Regions from separate parts of the Micromonospora sp. NPDC005220 genome, predicted to be linked through region 1. Evidence: riboswitches for the same ligand, from Rfam matches in the RefSeq annotation. Region 1 holds a riboswitch; each other region holds the start of a gene.

Region 1 (3,975 bases):
GGGCGGGAGGCGGCGTATACGCGGTGCCGGCTCCGTCACGACGGAGCCGGCACCGATGATCTTTTGGCGCTGGTCAGGCGGCCGTGCACTGGACGTCACGGCTGCGGCGGGCCGGGCGGGTCGAAGGGACGGCGAGTGGCGCGGCCACCGCCGACGGGGCGTGTGGGTCGAGCCAGACCCGAACGGCCGGCCGACCTGGCGCGAGGCCCGGAACGCCCGCGATGTGCTGCTCACGGCGGGTGAGCATCGCCACGTCGACGGTGAACTCGAAGAGCCGCCAGTCGACCTGCGGCTCGGCGCGGGCGCTGTGCGCCAGTTGCGCCACCCGGACCGGATCGGTCACCGGACGGGCGCGCCCCGCCACGTAAGCCTCGTCGTCGCTCTCTTCCGCCGGGAACGAGTGCAGCGCGTAGCGGCCGTCACGTTCCAGGTCGCGGCGCTTGGGCGAGTCGATGATGAAGCAGAACAGCCCCTCGGCGGTGATGACCGGGGAGACCGGATGGACGCGGGGCCCGCCGTCGGCACGGACCGTGGCCAGATAGCCGAAGCCCGGCCCGTACTGCTGGAGGAGAACGCGGATCCCGTCGGCGAGTCGGGGCTCGTCGGCGGCGAATTCGGACCAGGAAGCCATGTGGGCATTCTATCGAACAAATGTACGAGCAGCGACCTCGACGCGCTGGTCACCGGCACCAAATCCGGCCACTTTGGGCAACGCGGCTATGGTGGTCCGATGCTGCTCTCCGACCGCGACCTGGTCTCCGAGATCAAGGCCGGCACGCTGGGCCTGGAGCCGTTCGAGCCCACCCTGGTCCAACCGTCCAGCATCGACGTCCGACTCGACCGGCTGTTCCGGGTCTTCAACAACCACCTCTACACCCACATCGATCCCGCCATGCAGCAGGACGACCTGACCTCGGTGGTCGAGGTCCCCGATGGCGAGCCGTTCGTGCTGCACCCGGGGGAGTTCGTGCTCGCCTCGACGCTGGAGGTCATCTCGCTGGGTGACCAACTCGCCGGCCGCCTGGAGGGCAAGAGTTCGCTGGGGCGGCTCGGGCTGCTCACGCACTCCACCGCCGGTTTCATCGACCCGGGCTTCTCCGGTCACGTGACGCTGGAACTCTCAAACGTGGCGAACCTGCCGATCACCCTGTGGCCGGGCATGAAGATCGGGCAGCTCTGCATCTTCCGGCTCTCCTCGCCGGCCGAGCACCCGTACGGCTCGGTGGTCTACGGCTCGCGCTACCAGGGCCAGCGGGGGCCGACCCCGAGCCGCGCCTGGCAGCACTGGCGCACCTGGCCCACCCGCTGAGGCACGACGCAGAGAACGACGAGGGCCCGCCGCGACGGATCGCGGCGGGCCCTGTCGTCACCCGGGGTCAGCCCGGGCGGCCGTAGCTGTGGATCGGGCCGTCGTCGACCTTTTTCATCTTGACCGGTTGACCGGCCTGCGAGGCGTGCACCACCCAGCCGCCACCGACGTACATGCCGACGTGGTGGATGTCGCTGTAGTAGAAGACCAGGTCGCCGGGGCGCAGGTCGCCCCTGCTGACGTTCTTCGTGACGCGGCTCTGCGCGGCGGCGTTGTGCGGCAGCGACACGCCGGCCTTCGCCCAGGCGGCCAGCATGAGGCCGGAGCAGTCGTACGAGTTCGGACCCTCGGCGCCCCAGACGTAGGGCTTGCCGATCTGCGCGCAGGCGAACTTGACAGCGGTGCCCGCGGCGCCGCCGGGGTAGCTACCCGGGCAGGGCGCCGGGCGCAGCGGGCCACCGCCACCGCTGCCGTACACCTTGAGGCGCAGCTTCTGCAGGCGGTCGATCTCTTCGTTGATCTGCTTCTTCTTCGCCGCCAACTGGGCTTCGGTGCGGCTCAGCTGGGCCACCATCTCGTCCAGCGGCGCCTTCTGCGCGGCCAACTGGTCGCGCAGGTCGGCCACCTGGCGTACGTCCTTCTGCTGGTTGTGCGCGAAGCGGTCGAGCATTTCCAGCTGGCCGACCACCTCGCTGGGCGATCGGCTGCCGAGCACCGCGTTGACGGTCGAGACGTTCTCACCCATGTAGGCGCGGACGGCCAGCGCGCTGACCTTGTCCATCGCAGCGTCGACCTGGCGCTCCAGCGGGGTGATGCGGGCGGCCAGCGCGTCGGCCTGCTTGCGCTTCGCGGCGAGGTCGGTGCGGGTGGCGTTGTGCCGTTCGATGATCGGTTCGAGCTTGTTCCAGTCGGCGTCGATCTGGCGCTCGATCTCGGTGACCGACGGGTCGGCGTGGGCCGCCGTGGCACTGCCGGTCAGGACGACGGCGACGCCGGCCAGCGCGGCGAGTGCGGTGGTGAAGCGGTACCAGCGTGGGCGCGGCACGATCGACGACGGGCCGGCTGATGCCGACCGGTCGGACGACGGCCGCGGGGCATGGAGTGCCACCGGGGTTCCGTACTCCTTCTTCCTGACCGCCTACCGGGTTAGCTGACGGGTTCGGGCGGGAAGTCGGCGCCCTACCGCAGTGGCTGCGGATTCACCCCGAGGGACCTGGGTCCCCGGTTCGCTCGGAAACGACTCGGCGGTGTCGGTCCGTTACCGCCCGGGCTGGGCGGAGCTGCTGTCGGGCCGACAAATGACCAGAGTAGAGACGCTTGTTACCGATCCGCAACCCGAACGGCCGTGACACTCCGTACGGGTTGGACGAGGTCACCGACAGTGTGTGAAGAATTCTTTCCACTGACTTCGATAGATGGAAAGGTATTGACCTGACCTCCCGGGCGGCGCGATGGTGACCTGACCGCACTCCGCGAGAATCTAGGGGGTTCGATGCACCATCCAACCCTGTCGGCCGGCTGGCGCGCCCTGCTCGCCGCCACCGTGGTCGCCGCCGCGACCACGGCGCCACTCTCCGTCGGCCCGGCCGCCGCCGCGCCAACCACCGACCGCCAGCAGCAGTACGCCGCCGCGGCCACCGAGTACGGCGTACCGACCGTCGTGCTGCTCGGCGTCTCCTACCTGGAGTCGCGCTGGGACACCAACGCCGGCACACCGAGCACCAGTGGCGGCTACGGCCCGATGCACCTGACCGACGCGCGGCACGTGGCCGCCCTACCCGGGCGCGGTCACCACGACGCCGGTGTCGAGGACCCACGCGGCGACGACTCCCGTCCCGCCCGGCTGCCCGCGCCCCGGCCGGTCGAGGCCCCCGCCCCGCCCACCGCCGCGTTGCAGACCGTGGACGCCGCCGCCACGCTGACCGGCGCCACCCCCGAGGCGCTACGCACCGACGCGGGCCTCAACATCCGGGGTGGGGCCGCGCTGCTGAGCGCGTACCAACGGGATCTGGGCGCGCCGGTGGGCGCGGACACCGACCCGGCCGCCTGGTACGGCGCGGTGGCCCGCTACTCCGGCGCGGACAGCGCCGACGCCGCTGCGGCCTTCGCCGAGGAGGTCTTCACCACCATCGGCGCGGACCAGTCCCGGATGACCGACGACGGTCAGCGGATAACCCTGCCGGCCCGTGCGGTACGGCCCGAGCGTTCCTGGTTGGACCGGCTGGGCCTGCGCCGGCTGGCCCGCCCGGACGGGGTCGAGTGCCCGCGCACCATCTCCTGCGAGTGGATCCCGGCCCCCTACGAGGCGTTCGGCGACGGCGACTACGGCAACCACGACCTCTCCGACCGGCCCGCCCGGCAGAAGATCGAGTACATCGTCATCCACGACACCGAGGCGAGTTGGGCGACCACCCTGCAACTCGTCCAGGACCCGACCTACGTGAGCTGGCACTACTCGCTGCGTTCGGTCGACGGGCACATCGCCCAGCACGTGAAGACCACTGACGTCGGCTGGCACGCCGGCAACTGGTACGTCAACGCGAAGTCGATCGGGCTGGAGCACGAGGGCTTCGCGGCGCAGGGCACCTGGTACACCGAGGCGATGTACCGGACCTCGGCGAAGCTGGTCCGGCACCTGGCGCTGCGGCTGGGCATCCCACTGGACC
Region 2 (3,975 bases), on a different contig from region 1:
CGGAGGAATACTCTCGGTCGCGGCCCGCGTACTGATGAGGCGCCCGGGGGACGGGCGGGTGGAGGTGCTCGCGTGAGCCTGTCGATCGTGAAGTCGGTTCTGTCCGGTGGTGTCGTGGAGATCGCCCCACGGGGCGAGATCGACGTCGACACCGCGTACGAGGTGCGCGAAGCGATCGCGGAGGTGCTGGCCAAGGGCCGCCCGCTGCGCATCGAGCTGAACATGAGGTTGGTCACCTTCATCGACTCGGTCGGCATCAGCGCCATGGTGGCCGGCTTCCAGACGGCCGAGGTCAGCGACGTCAAGCTGGTGGTCACCGAGCCGAGCCGGTTCGTGCACCGACAGCTCTGGGTGACCGGCCTGCTCGGCCTCTTCGGTGCCCCGGAGCCCTACTTCGCCGGCGCGGCCACTCCCGAGGTGCTGCCCGGCGCCTGAGCGCGCCGGACGTCCTCGTCAGAGCTGCTCGTCCAGGCCGTCCAGGTCGATGTCGGTCGCGTCGGTGACCGCCCGGATGGCCGTCACCGACGCGTACCCCGCTGCCAGCAGCGCCACGTCCGTGCCGGGCTGTGCGGCCTGCCCCGGCTCTCGCCGCACCCCGCGCAGCTGCCCGGGCGTCCGTCGGGCGTTGCCAGCCAGACATCGGTACGGGACGATCGGGCGACCAACGACGGCAGGAGACGGTGTGCTCAGCAGCGATACCTTCAGCTACACCGTTCAGGCCCGGTGCTCACCCGCCGAGGCGGCCGCGCTGCTCAGCGACCTGACCCGGCAGGGTGAGCTGCATCCGCTGATCGTCCGGGTCCGCCGGGTGCCGCCCCGGCCCGGCGCCCAGGCCAGCTACACGATCAACGACCGGTTGGCGGCCGGGCCGCTGCGCTTCCGAACCACCTACCAGGCGGACGTGCTGATCAGCGAGGCCGACGAGATCGTCATGGTGGCCCGCCAGTGGCCGGCCACCACGGTGCGCAACCACACCCGTCTGGGCGCCGAGCCGGATGGCCTGGTCCGCATCGACGTGGAGATCACGCTGACCGCGCCGACGCCGCTGTTCCGCTACGCGTTTCGCCAGGCCCGAGCCGCCCACCTGGCCCTCGCCACCCGGCTGGGCGCGGCCCTCGACCGCAGCAACAACCCACCGCCCCCCTGACCGCCTCACGCCGCTGCCGGCCCCCGTGGCCGAGCCCGTCGGCCCCACGGCTTGTAGGTGGAGAGCACCGTCGCGATGATCATCAGGCTGGTCGACACCGCCGGCGCGATGACCAGGTCGGCGCGATCCCGGGCGGGCAGGGCGGCGCCGACCGCTCCGGCGTGGCGCAGGTTCGGGGTGAGCAGGAACAGCACCAGCCCGACCATCACCGTGGTGAGCACGAGCTTGACCAGCACCCAGCGGTAGCGCAGCAGACCCCAGGGGGTGAGCAGCGAACTGGCGACTCCGATCAGCCAGACCAGGACGCTCAGCGGCGCGAACAGCACCGTGCCGACCAGGGTCATGACCGGATAGACCACCCCCGGGTCGGCGCCCCGCTGCACGGCGATGCCGAGGGTGAGCAGCACCAGGTCGGCGCCGAGCCAGCCCAGCGAGGTGACCAGGTGCAGAGTGAGCAGCGCTTTGCGGGTGGCGGGTCGGATCCGAGGCATACCGCGATGCTGCCCGCCGGCTCCGGCCGGGTCGTCCGACGAGCGACGACATCAGGGGTACGCCCGACGACGTAGCCCGGCCCCGGACGCACGTGATGCCTGTGAGTCATCACGATGACTCACAGGCATCACCACGTGTGGGTCAGTAGACCGACAGGTGTACGTGGTTGGTGTGGTCGGTGGACGGGGTGCCCTGCGCCCCGCTGTACGACTTCCACCCGCTGCTGGGCAGCCAGATCTGCCTGTACCAGATCACATAGAGCACGGCGAGTCGGTCCGCGTTGCGGATGAAGTACGCGGCCAGGTTGTTGCCGTAGGTCTTGTCGCCGCCGGTGGCGTTCCCGCCGAAGCCGCCCTTCTGCGCCGCGAAGTCGCAGGCCCGGCCCTTCGGGTGTTCACCGGAGCCGCTGGGGCGGTGGCACGAGACGTACCGGGTGAAGCCCGCCGCCTTGGCCTGGTTGAGCGCGTGCAGGGTGCGCGGGGTGATGCAGCCGTTGGCCGGCGTGGGGTCGTTCACGCTGCACGACTCGGAAGGCCAGGAGCCGTCGGAGTTGCGCGGCGCGGCCGTCGCGTTGGCGGTGGAGGTGCCCCGGTTGGAGCCGGTGTCGGCGGTGGTCTGCGGCTTGGCCGTGGTGGCCACGCTCAGGGCCCGCTCGGCCTGCTCCTTGCGCTTGGCCATCACCGCGACCTGCTTGCGCTGCTCGATGATCTCGCCGTCCAGCGCGACCCGGGTGCGGTTGGCCTTGTCCTTGCTGTTCAGCAGGTCGCGCAGCACCCGGTCCTCGTTGGCGGCCACCGCGTCCAGTGCGGCCGCCCGGTCCATGAAGCCTTCCGGGGTGTTGCTGTTGAGCAACGCCGACATCGCGCCGAGCCGCCCGGTGCGGTACGCCACCTCGGCGATCGCGCCGACCTTGCCGTTGCGCTGGTCGATCTCGCCCTCGATGGTCTTCAGCTGGGTGGCGAGCTGCTGCTGCCGTTGTACGGAGGTGTCCAGGGCGCGTTTCGCGTCCAGGTAGCCCTTGCTGGCCGCCTCGAGTTGGGCGCGCAACGTCGGGGTGCCGCCCTCCTCGTCGGAGTCGGGTGCGGCGGCCCGCAGGCCGGTCGGGGGAGCGGCCGAGGCGGTGCCGGCCGGAAGCGCGACGCCGAGGGCGAACATCGCGACGATCAGGGCCGCCAGTCTGGCGGCGGGCGGTCGTGCTGGTGCCACTGCGCATGTCCTTCCGTCAGCCGCCGACCGGGTTAGCTGACGGGTTCGGGACGGAAGATCCCTACCGCTGACGCGGATACACCCCAGGAACATGGTTCCCCGGTTCGCCCAGTTGGGCGATTAGGCGGCGACCACCACCGGCGCCGGGAGGCGCCGCCTGGTGGAGGCCGGGACCGAGCCTACCGGTGCCAGTGGGGCGGCTGCAGCCGATGTGACGGACGGTGCGGGCGTCGGCACGGTAAATGACGGTGCCGTCACCATTCGATGGAGCCGCACGCTCCGGGGGCGGCCCCGGGCTCGATCTGCAACGTGGCGTGCTCGATGCGGAAGTCGTCGTGCAGGGCGGTACGCGCCGCGGTGAGCACCGCGCCGACCTCCGCGCCGGGTGCCATGGTCAGGTGCGCGGAGGCCACCTCCATGCCCGAGGTGAGCGTCCAGACGTGCAGGTCGTGCACCTCGACGACGCCGGGAACGGCGGCCAGCCGGTCGTGCACGGCGGTCACCTGGAGGTGCTCCGGGGCGGCCTGCACCAGGATGCGGATGGCGGCTCGGGCCAACCGCCAGGTACGCGGCAGGATGAACACGCCGATGGCGACCGCGACCAGAGGGTCCGCCCACCACCAGTCGGTGACGGTGATGAGCAGCGCCGCGCCGATGACGCCGACCGAGCCGAGCAGGTCGCCGAGCACCTCCAGGTAGGCGCCCTGGAGGTTGATGCTCTCCCGGGCCCCGGCGCGGAGCAGGGCGAAGGCGATGATGTTCGCGAGCAGACCGAGCACGGCCACCGCGAGCATCGGGCCGGCGATGACCTGGTGCGGGTCGCCGAAACGGCGGATCGCCTCGATCACCACGTAGATCGCGACGCCGGAGAGCAGGACGGCGTTGGCCAGCGCGGCGAGCACCTCGAGTCGGTAGAGCCCGAAGGTGCGCTGCGGGTCGCCGGTGGCCCGCCGGGTCGCCGTGATCGCGGCGAGCGCCATCCCGATGCCGAGCACGTCGGTGAACATGTGCCCGGCGTCGGAGAGCAGGGCGAGCGAGTTGGTGTGCAGGGCGACCACCGCCTCCACCACCATCAGGGTGGCGAGCAGCCCGAATGCCGCCCAGAGGCGACCTTTGTGCTGCTGTGCGGC
Region 3 (3,975 bases), on a different contig from region 1:
TTGATCCCCAGCCCGACCACCGCGTCCACCGGCATCCCGGCGTCGCGGGCGGCCAGTGCCAGGCCGACGACCCCACCCAGCGAGTGCCCGAGCACGACCAGCCGGTCGTCGGGACCGAGGGCCTGGGTGAGCCGCTGGGCGAAACCCGCGAAAGAGTACGACGGAAGGGGCGGCGCCCAGCCGTGACCGGCGAGGTCCGGTGCCAGCCAGCGCCCGGGCCAGTGCTGTTCGAGGTACGGCGCCCAGGGCAACCACACGTCCCCGGTCGCCCCCATGCCGTGCAACAGCAGCAGAACCGGCCTTCGACCAGCGTGTCCACCCGATTTCTCCACCACGGCCGCAGTCTCCCACGGTTCACGGCCGGGTACGAGAGTCGTCGATGACCGGCGCAGCCCGGCCGCCGCGTACAGAGACGCCGCGGGCGCCGGCCCCTTGTGGGGGACGGCGCCCGCGGCGGTCAGGGTGCCCGGGTCAGGCGGAGTAGCCCCGGCTGGTGATCCAGTTGGCCAGGTCGATCGTGGTGATCCAGTACGACGGGTCGGCCGGGTTCGCCGAGTCGGCGATCCGCACGGTGCGACCGTTGTCCTTGTAGCCCACGACGGCGATGTAGTGACCGCCGCCGTAGGAGTGCCAACCGCCGTCGGTGTCGGTGGCGTCCCCGACGACGTTTGCCACCACGCCCCGGCCGTCGGTGATGGCCTTCACGACGTCGGCCTGGAGGCGGTCCATCTGTGCCGGGCTGGGCGCACCGGGGAACATCCGGGTCTGGTACGGGGAGCCCTTCACCTCGGCGTTGAGCACCCGGGTGGTGTCCTCGGCCGAGTTGGTGCCCATCTCGGTGGTGCCCAGTTCGGCGCCGAGCTCCTCCTGGGTGCGGTCGATGCCGGCGGCGCTGAGCGCGTTGCGGGTGGCCGCCGGGCCGCAGTTGTAGTAGGTGTTCTGCGCCTCGTAGTCGTAGTCGAGCACCTTCGTCGCGGGCGGCTTCGGCGGCGTCGGCTTACGGGTCAGGTCCGGGTTGCTGCTGGCCTTGGCGGCGGGGGACGCGGCGCTGCTGGCTGGGGCGGCGGTGGTCGGCGCGGCGCTGGCCGAGGGGGACGCGTCCCGAACCTCGCTGCGGGCGACGTCGCTGCGCATCTCGGCGACAGTGGTCGCGGTGCGCTGGCCGGCCGGGGCGTCGTCGGCCGTGGTGAGCAGGGCGCCGGTGGTGGTGGCGATCGCGAGGGCTGCGGCGGACGCGGCAACGATCTGGTACGGGCGCTCGGTGGCGAGGCGGCGGAGCTGACGCTTCAGGGTGTGCTTCACGGGGTCCTCCACGGATCGGGGGGAGAGCGGCACACCGGGGCCGGACCGGTATCCGGGCAGGCGCCAGCACGCGGACTGTGGTCCGCGGATGGTGAACCGCTCAGGGGAACGCCCGGCGGGGCCGGGCGGGAAAGGCGATGACCCGGGGGGTCAGCTCACCGTCACTGGACGAATGAGCGGGTGCATCGCCGCGCCGTGGAGGCGAGGGAACAACCGAGGGGTGGAAAGGTGCTGCACGAGGAGTTGACTCCTTCCGACACCGCCTACCGGGTTAGCTGACGGATTCGGGCGGGAAGATCGCCCTACCGCGGGCCGTGGCTCGCGGATTCACCCCGGACTTACTGATGGGTCCCCGGTTCGTTGATCACGATTAAGCGGGTCGATGCGGCGTCGCCTCTTGCGATCGGTTACCGCATCGGACAGGACGACAGTACTGGCGGCTCCGCGCCCTGCCAAGCCAGGTTCACCTGCGTAAACCCTAATCGGCGCGACAATTTCTGCGCGTATTGCCGATGATGTGACTCGATGGGACAACCGGTTACGCCGACGCCTGCGGGCGACAACCGGACAGGCGACAAAAGACGCGACCACAATCGCGGGAACAATGAGGCTGATCGCGTCGGACGTCCGATTCCGCAAACGCGTGACCGGGCTCACATAACAGATCGGGCTCAACCCGCCCGGGCCGGGCGCCACAGCGCCACCACGGCGGGACGCAACGCCCCGGCCATCGCCCGGCGCGCGGGCACCGGGGTCGGGCGCAGCCGGGCCGCCGCCGCGTACGCCTCCTCGTCGAGGGTACGAGCCGACTCGGCGGCCAACTCCGCGTCCCGCCAGGCGGCCCGCTCACGGGCGACGGCCACCTGGTAGTCGGCCAGCCGCGCATCCCGGATCACCCGGCTGATCAGCACCTCCTGCTCGACCGGGTGGCGCCGGGGATCCCAGCCGCGCCGATGCCCGAACACGTCGCCGAGCTGCGCCATGGTCAGGTCGCCCCGCCAGTACGCCGCCATCGCCGCCCGGTGCAGATAGCGTTCCCGGGCGGCGTACTCGGCCGGGGTGTGCGGGGTGTGCGGGGTCGGCAACGCCCCGGCGCCCGCGAAGCGACGCGCGGCGGTGTCCGCCTCGTCGTACCCGGCCCAGGCCCGCTCCAACTGCTCCTGGGCGGTCAGCCAGGCGGCGCGTCGCCGCTTGGCTGTCGTCGCCGCGCCGGCGGCGGCGACGGCGACCTCCTCGGCGTAGCGGCGCCTGTCGGCGGCCTCGGCGGCGGCCGACTCCCGAGCGGTGGGCGCGGCCGGTGGCGGATCGTCGGTGGGCCGGGCCCGTTCGGGGCGGGCGGCCAGCACGGTGAGCAGGCCCAGGGTCAACAGGAACAGCGTCGACCAGATGGCGGCGGCCCGCGGCACCTCGGTCACGAACTGGTAGAAGACAACGGTCTCCATGGTCGGCACCTCGGGGAGAGAGCAGTGCGATGGGGAGCCGCGCCGACCGGCGGGCCACGGCGGGCCACGGGTCGGCGGGTGAGGACGTGGGTGGGTCGACAGGGCGCGGCGACGGGACGGCGTCCCGGTGGCTCAGCGCCGGGGTGGGGCCCGGGAGGCCCGACCGCTCGCACGGTCGACGCGGGGCAACCGGTCGGACTCGGCCGCGCGGACCGGCAGAACGACGTCGGCGATGGTGCCCTGATCGCCGGGGAGCGTCACCGGCGCGTCGACCGACCAGGTCGGAACCGAATCGTCGGCGGCCTCCGGCGGTATCGCCGGGGCCGAGCACGCCACAGCCTGCGCTTCGGCGTGCCGGCAGGATGCCGGCAGCGGCCCGACAGCGACGGAGGCCGGCACCGCGCTCGACGTTGGCACCGGGCTGGTCGGCACGGCGGCCGTGGCCGGCCCTGCGCCGAGCGCCAGGGCCGCGACGACGGCGAGGCTGGTCAGCACCCGCGTCGCCCAGCGCGCCACCCACCACAGCGGACAGGTGAACGCGACCGGAAGCACGTCCCCACGCTACCGTCGCGCCGGCCCGGGCGCACCGATCACGGGCGTGTCGAATCACGCCGCGCCGACCCCGCTGACCAGCGTGGACGATGTCAGCGCGAGTCGACGTACGTTGATCTGCCGTCGGCCTGACCGACCTCGTCCGCAGTCCCGCCGGCCTTGCCTCGGGCGCCGCTCGTAGGCTGTCCCGCCTCGTCGTCGCCGACGGCCCGCGGGCCAGCCGCGCGTTGCCGGGGAACGGGCGCCGGCCGGGCCGGACGGCGCGGCGCGAGCCGGCGCATCATCGGGGTCTCGACGAAGCGGTGCAGCAGCCCCGCGAGGATCAGGTTCGCCACCAGGAAGCCGAGCACCACGGCCGGGCCACGCCAGCCCGCGAAGCCGGTCCCCCAGGCTCCGCTCCAGCGCAGCACGCTCGTCATCACCAGCACGTGCACCAGGTAGAAGGCGAACGACACCTCACCGAGCCAGATCAACGGGCGGGACCGCCACGGCGAACGGCGACCCCGCACGTCCGCGTCCGCGGCGGCGGTGATCACCAACAGGTACGCGACGGCGAGCAGCGTGGTCCACAGCTCGGCCCGGATCCACTGCGCGGCCGCCACCCAGGTGACCAGGAAGATCCCGCTGGCCACGGTCAGACCGGGACCGCGCCAGAGCCCTCGGCGCATCAACTCGGCCG
Region 4 (3,975 bases), on a different contig from region 1:
TCGCGACTCGCCAGTGATCATTGATTCGTCCAGCTCGGCGGCCCCGTCGACGACCCGGCCGTCCGCCGGCACCCGACCCCCCGGCCGGACCAGCACCACGTCCCCGATCCGCAGACCGGTCACCGGCACCGCCTCGACGCGCCCGTCCGCCACCACCCGTTCGGCCTCGTCCGGCAGCAGCGCGGCCAGCGCCGCCAGCGCTCCCCGGGCCTGCCCGATGGCCTTCATCTCCTGCCAGTGCCCGAGCAGCATGATGGTGACCAGCGCGGCCAACTCCCACCAGAAATCCAGGTCGAAGGCGCCGACGCTGGTCGCCAGGGACGCGGTGTAGGCGACGGTGATCGCCATCGCGACCAGCAGCATCATCCCGGGCGCCCGGTCCCGCACCTCCCGGACCGCACCGACCAGGAACGGCCAACCGCCCCACCAGAACACCACCGAGCCGAGCACCGGACCCACCCAGGACCGACCGGGAACGTTTCCGGCCAGGCCCAGCTGATCCGACACGAGATGGCTGGTCAGCACCACCGGGATGGTCAACACCAGGCAGACCCAGAACCGGCGGCGGAACATCGCCGGATCGTGCCCGGCGTGCTTGTCGTGCGGCATGGGTCCGGCGCGGCGCTGGTGGTCGGGGTCGGACGGTGACGAAGCGGGCATGGCTCCAACATGCCGCCCCGGGGACCGCCGCGCGGGCGGTTCGGCCGCGACACTCCGCCACGACCTGCAGCCCCCGGACGGGCTGGCTAGCATCTCCACGATGGCCCTCCGTATGCCGCTGCACAGTCGGGCACTGGCGCCGCCACCACGTGGCGTCGTCGCCGGCCGACCGGGCCGAGCACTGACCGTCCGTGATCAAGCGGTCGTCAGGCAGCGATCCGCCCCGCCATCCGCCGCGTTTCCACCGCAACGGTGAACCGCCCGGCCCGCTGACCCGTACCCCGCACCGGATCGTTGGGAGTCTCGCCTTGGGTTCCGACCACACCCGCCCGGCTCCGTCCGCCCCGCCGAGGGTGCGACGGATCCTCGTCGTGACGGTGGTACCCCTCTTCGTCGCCACCGTGCTCGCCGCGGTGCTGCTCTGGCCGCGCGGCGGGTCACCGCAGACCGATGGCGGCGCGGACGTGCCGCGCTACCCCGGCACCGTCACCCGGGTGGTGAGCGAGCCGTGCCCGCCGGCGCCGTCGGCCCCCGAGGGCACCCCGAGCATCGGCGACGGACGGTGCGGCACTGTCGACGTCCGGGTGGACGACGGGCCGACCGCCGGCCAGCAGGTGCAGACGCCGGTGCCGGACGGACCCGGCGCACCCCGGGTCGAGGTCGGCGACGAGGTCATCCTGGTCGAGCTGGCCGATCCGGTCGATCCCACCACCAGCAACTGGAACATCGCCGAGCACCAGCGCGGCACCCCGATGCTGTGGCTGGCGGTGGTCTTCGCGGCCGCGATCGTGGCGTTCGGTCGGTGGCGGGGTCTGGCCGCGCTCGCCGGGCTGGCCGCCAGCTTCGCCATCCTGCTCACCTTCGTGCTGCCGGGCATCGGCGCCGGCAGGTCACCACTGTTGGTGGCGGTGGTCGGCGCGGCCCTGATCATGTTCGTGGTGCTCTATCTGACGCACGGGGTCACCGCACAGACCTCGGTAGCGGTGCTCGGCACCCTGGGCAGCCTGGTGCTGACCGGCGTGCTGGCCACCATCGCCACGGCCGCGACCCACCTCACCGGCTTCGGCAGCGAGGACGCCACCACCCTGTCGATGTTCCAGGGCGACGTGGACCTGCGCGGTCTGCTGCTCGCCGGGATCATCATCGGCTCGCTCGGGGTGCTCGACGACGTGACGGTCACCCAGGCGGCCACCGTCACCGAGCTGGCGAACGCCAACCCCGGGCTGACCCGCTTGCAGCTCTACCGGGCGGCCACCCGGGTCGGCCGTGCGCACATCGCCTCCACTGTCAACACCATCGTGCTGGCGTACGCGGGCGCGTCACTACCCCTGCTGCTCCTGCTCACCGCCGACTCGCGACCGATCGGGCAGATCCTCACCAGTGAGTTCCTCGCCCAGGAGATCGTCCGCAGCGCGGTCGCCACCCTCGGTCTGATCGCCGCCGTGCCGCTGACCACCGGGCTGGCCGCGGTGGTGACCGCCGCCGGGCGCACCGACGCCACGTCGTCCGTCGACGCTCCCGCCGCGCGCCCCCAGCCGGACCGCACCGAGGCGCTGGCCGCACTCATCGCACCGCGAACGGCCGGCTCCGGCGAGCCGGACCAGCCGCGGGCCGCACCCCCACCCGAGGCCACCGACCGGTGGCCGGAGTCGAACAGGAGCACGGATACGGCATGGTGACACTCCTCAGCGTGACCAGATCGGGCATCCACCCTGAGAACCACGTCACTGGTCACTCAACGTTATGGCGAAATGACGCTTTTGGTCGGCATCCAGGCGTAGCTCAGCCGGTCGACTCTCGGGTAACCTCGCTGCCGGTCACCGATGAAGGCGCGAAGCGGCGCCTGCGGTGCCACCGCCCAATCGCCAACCGGCGAGCCGGGGACCCAGGTACGTGGGGTGAATCCGCGTCAGCGGTAGGGGCCACTTCCGCCCCGAACCCGTCAGCTAACCCGGTCGGCGGTCGACGGAAGGAAACATTGTGACGGCACCCCTACGCCGCTGGTTGACACCCGTGGTGGCCGTGATCGCCGCACTGACCGTGCTCGCCGGGCCCCTCCCGGCACATGCCGCCCCGACGAACCCCACACCGTCCGGGCACGAGGAGGACGGCGAGCCCAAGCTGCTCAACGACGTCATCGAGCAGGCCAACCGCGACTACTCCGCCGCCAAGTCCAAGCTGGACAAATCCAAGAAGCGGCAGAGCGAGTTGGCGGCCGAGGTCGACCGGGCCAACGCCGACCTGGCCGCGCTGGCCCCGCAGGTCGGGCAGATCGCCGCCCAGGCATACCGGACCGGCCGGATCGGCGCGATCGCGATGCTGCTGGAGAGCGACGCCCCCGACTCGTTCGTCCAGCGCGCCGCGGTGCTCGACGAGATGAACATGGTCAACGAGAAGAAGCTCTCCGAGGTCAACGTGGTGAAGGCCCGCGCCGAGCAGGCCAAGCTGGCCCTCGACACGGAGGTTCGGGAGCAGCAGAAGCAGACCGCCCTGATGGCGAAGCGGAAGAGCGAGGCCGACAAGGCCCTCTCCCTCGTCGGCGGTAAGGGCTTCACCGGCGGCCTGGTGGACGCCACCTCCCCGGTCGCGAAGATCGGCCCGGGTCGCACGGCCGACGGCGACTGGAAGCCCCAGTCGTGCAGCGAGAACGACCCCACCACGTCCGGCTGCATCACCCCCCGCACGCTGCACGCGTACAAGGAGGTCAAGCGGGCCGGCTTCAACCGGTTCGTCGGCTGCTACCGCCCCGGCGGGCCGTGGGAGCACCCGAAGGGCCGCGCCTGCGACTGGTCGCTACAGAAGAGCGGCTTCTCTCCGTGGCACAACGAGGACACCCGCACGTACGGCAACAACGTCGCCGCGTTCCTCATCCGTAACGCCGACCGGCTCGGCATCTACTACGTGATCTGGAACCGGCAGATCTGGTTCCCGGCCACCGGCTGGAGTTCGTACAGCGGGCCGTCGAACCACACCGACCACGTCCACATGTCGCTGCTCTGACCCCGCACGATCCCCGTCGAGGGCCGTTCCGCGTGTCGCGGAGCGGCCCTCGTCGCGTCAGACGGTGGCGGCCGCGGCCGAGTCGCTCGACTCGGGCGATCCGGTCCGGGTGTCCGGCGTCGCGAAGCCAGCCGGCACGGCGGCCACCTGGCGCACCGCTCCGGCGGCCAGCCGGTAGGACACCCCCACCACCGCGCACCGACCCTGCGCCACCTCTTCGGCCAGCACCGGGGACTGCCCGAGCAACGTCTCGACGGTCTGTGCGATGTGGATGTCGATGATGCCGTCGATGTCGTCCACACCCTCGGCGTCGGC

What was found. Region 1 has a riboswitch for cyclic di-AMP ahead of ABZU52_RS07440 (NlpC/P60 family protein). Riboswitches for the same ligand answer to the same signal wherever they lie in the genome.
Region 2: another riboswitch for cyclic di-AMP. It lies ahead of ABZU52_RS23875 (hypothetical protein); the one in region 1 lies ahead of ABZU52_RS07440 (NlpC/P60 family protein).
Region 3: another riboswitch for cyclic di-AMP. It lies ahead of ABZU52_RS09680 (C39 family peptidase); the one in region 1 lies ahead of ABZU52_RS07440 (NlpC/P60 family protein).
Region 4: another riboswitch for cyclic di-AMP. It lies ahead of ABZU52_RS16030 (hypothetical protein); the one in region 1 lies ahead of ABZU52_RS07440 (NlpC/P60 family protein).

What each region holds. Positions count from the first base shown of each region.
Region 1 is NZ_JBEXHP010000011.1:11-3,985, forward strand. Features, by position in the region: gene ABZU52_RS07430 (pyridoxamine 5'-phosphate oxidase family protein) at 74-631, opposite strand; gene dcd (dCTP deaminase) at 731-1,309, shown strand; gene ABZU52_RS07440 (NlpC/P60 family protein) at 1,377-2,417, opposite strand; cyclic di-AMP (ydaO/yuaA leader) riboswitch at 2,431-2,566, opposite strand; gene ABZU52_RS07445 (peptidoglycan recognition family protein) at 2,802-3,975, shown strand, end outside.
Region 2 is NZ_JBEXHP010000080.1:1,213-5,187, forward strand. Features, by position in the region: gene ABZU52_RS23855 (STAS domain-containing protein) at 73-435, shown strand; gene ABZU52_RS23860 (hypothetical protein) at 454-594, opposite strand; gene ABZU52_RS23865 (SRPBCC family protein) at 683-1,147, shown strand; gene ABZU52_RS23870 (hypothetical protein) at 1,153-1,638, opposite strand; gene ABZU52_RS23875 (hypothetical protein) at 1,781-2,794, opposite strand; cyclic di-AMP (ydaO/yuaA leader) riboswitch at 2,851-2,982, opposite strand; gene ABZU52_RS23880 (cation diffusion facilitator family transporter) at 3,100-3,975, opposite strand, start outside.
Region 3 is NZ_JBEXHP010000015.1:2,216-6,190, forward strand. Features, by position in the region: gene ABZU52_RS09675 (alpha/beta fold hydrolase) at 1-335, opposite strand, end outside; gene ABZU52_RS09680 (C39 family peptidase) at 472-1,314, opposite strand; cyclic di-AMP (ydaO/yuaA leader) riboswitch at 1,548-1,689, opposite strand; gene ABZU52_RS09685 (hypothetical protein) at 1,974-2,744, opposite strand; gene ABZU52_RS09690 (hypothetical protein) at 2,877-3,296, opposite strand; gene ABZU52_RS09695 (acyltransferase) at 3,389-3,975, opposite strand, start outside.
Region 4 is NZ_JBEXHP010000036.1:13,241-17,215, reverse strand. Features, by position in the region: gene ABZU52_RS16040 (copper-translocating P-type ATPase) at 1-609, opposite strand, end outside; gene ABZU52_RS16035 (YibE/F family protein) at 969-2,339, shown strand; cyclic di-AMP (ydaO/yuaA leader) riboswitch at 2,506-2,637, shown strand; gene ABZU52_RS16030 (hypothetical protein) at 2,641-3,660, shown strand; gene ABZU52_RS16025 (carbonic anhydrase) at 3,718-3,975, opposite strand, start outside.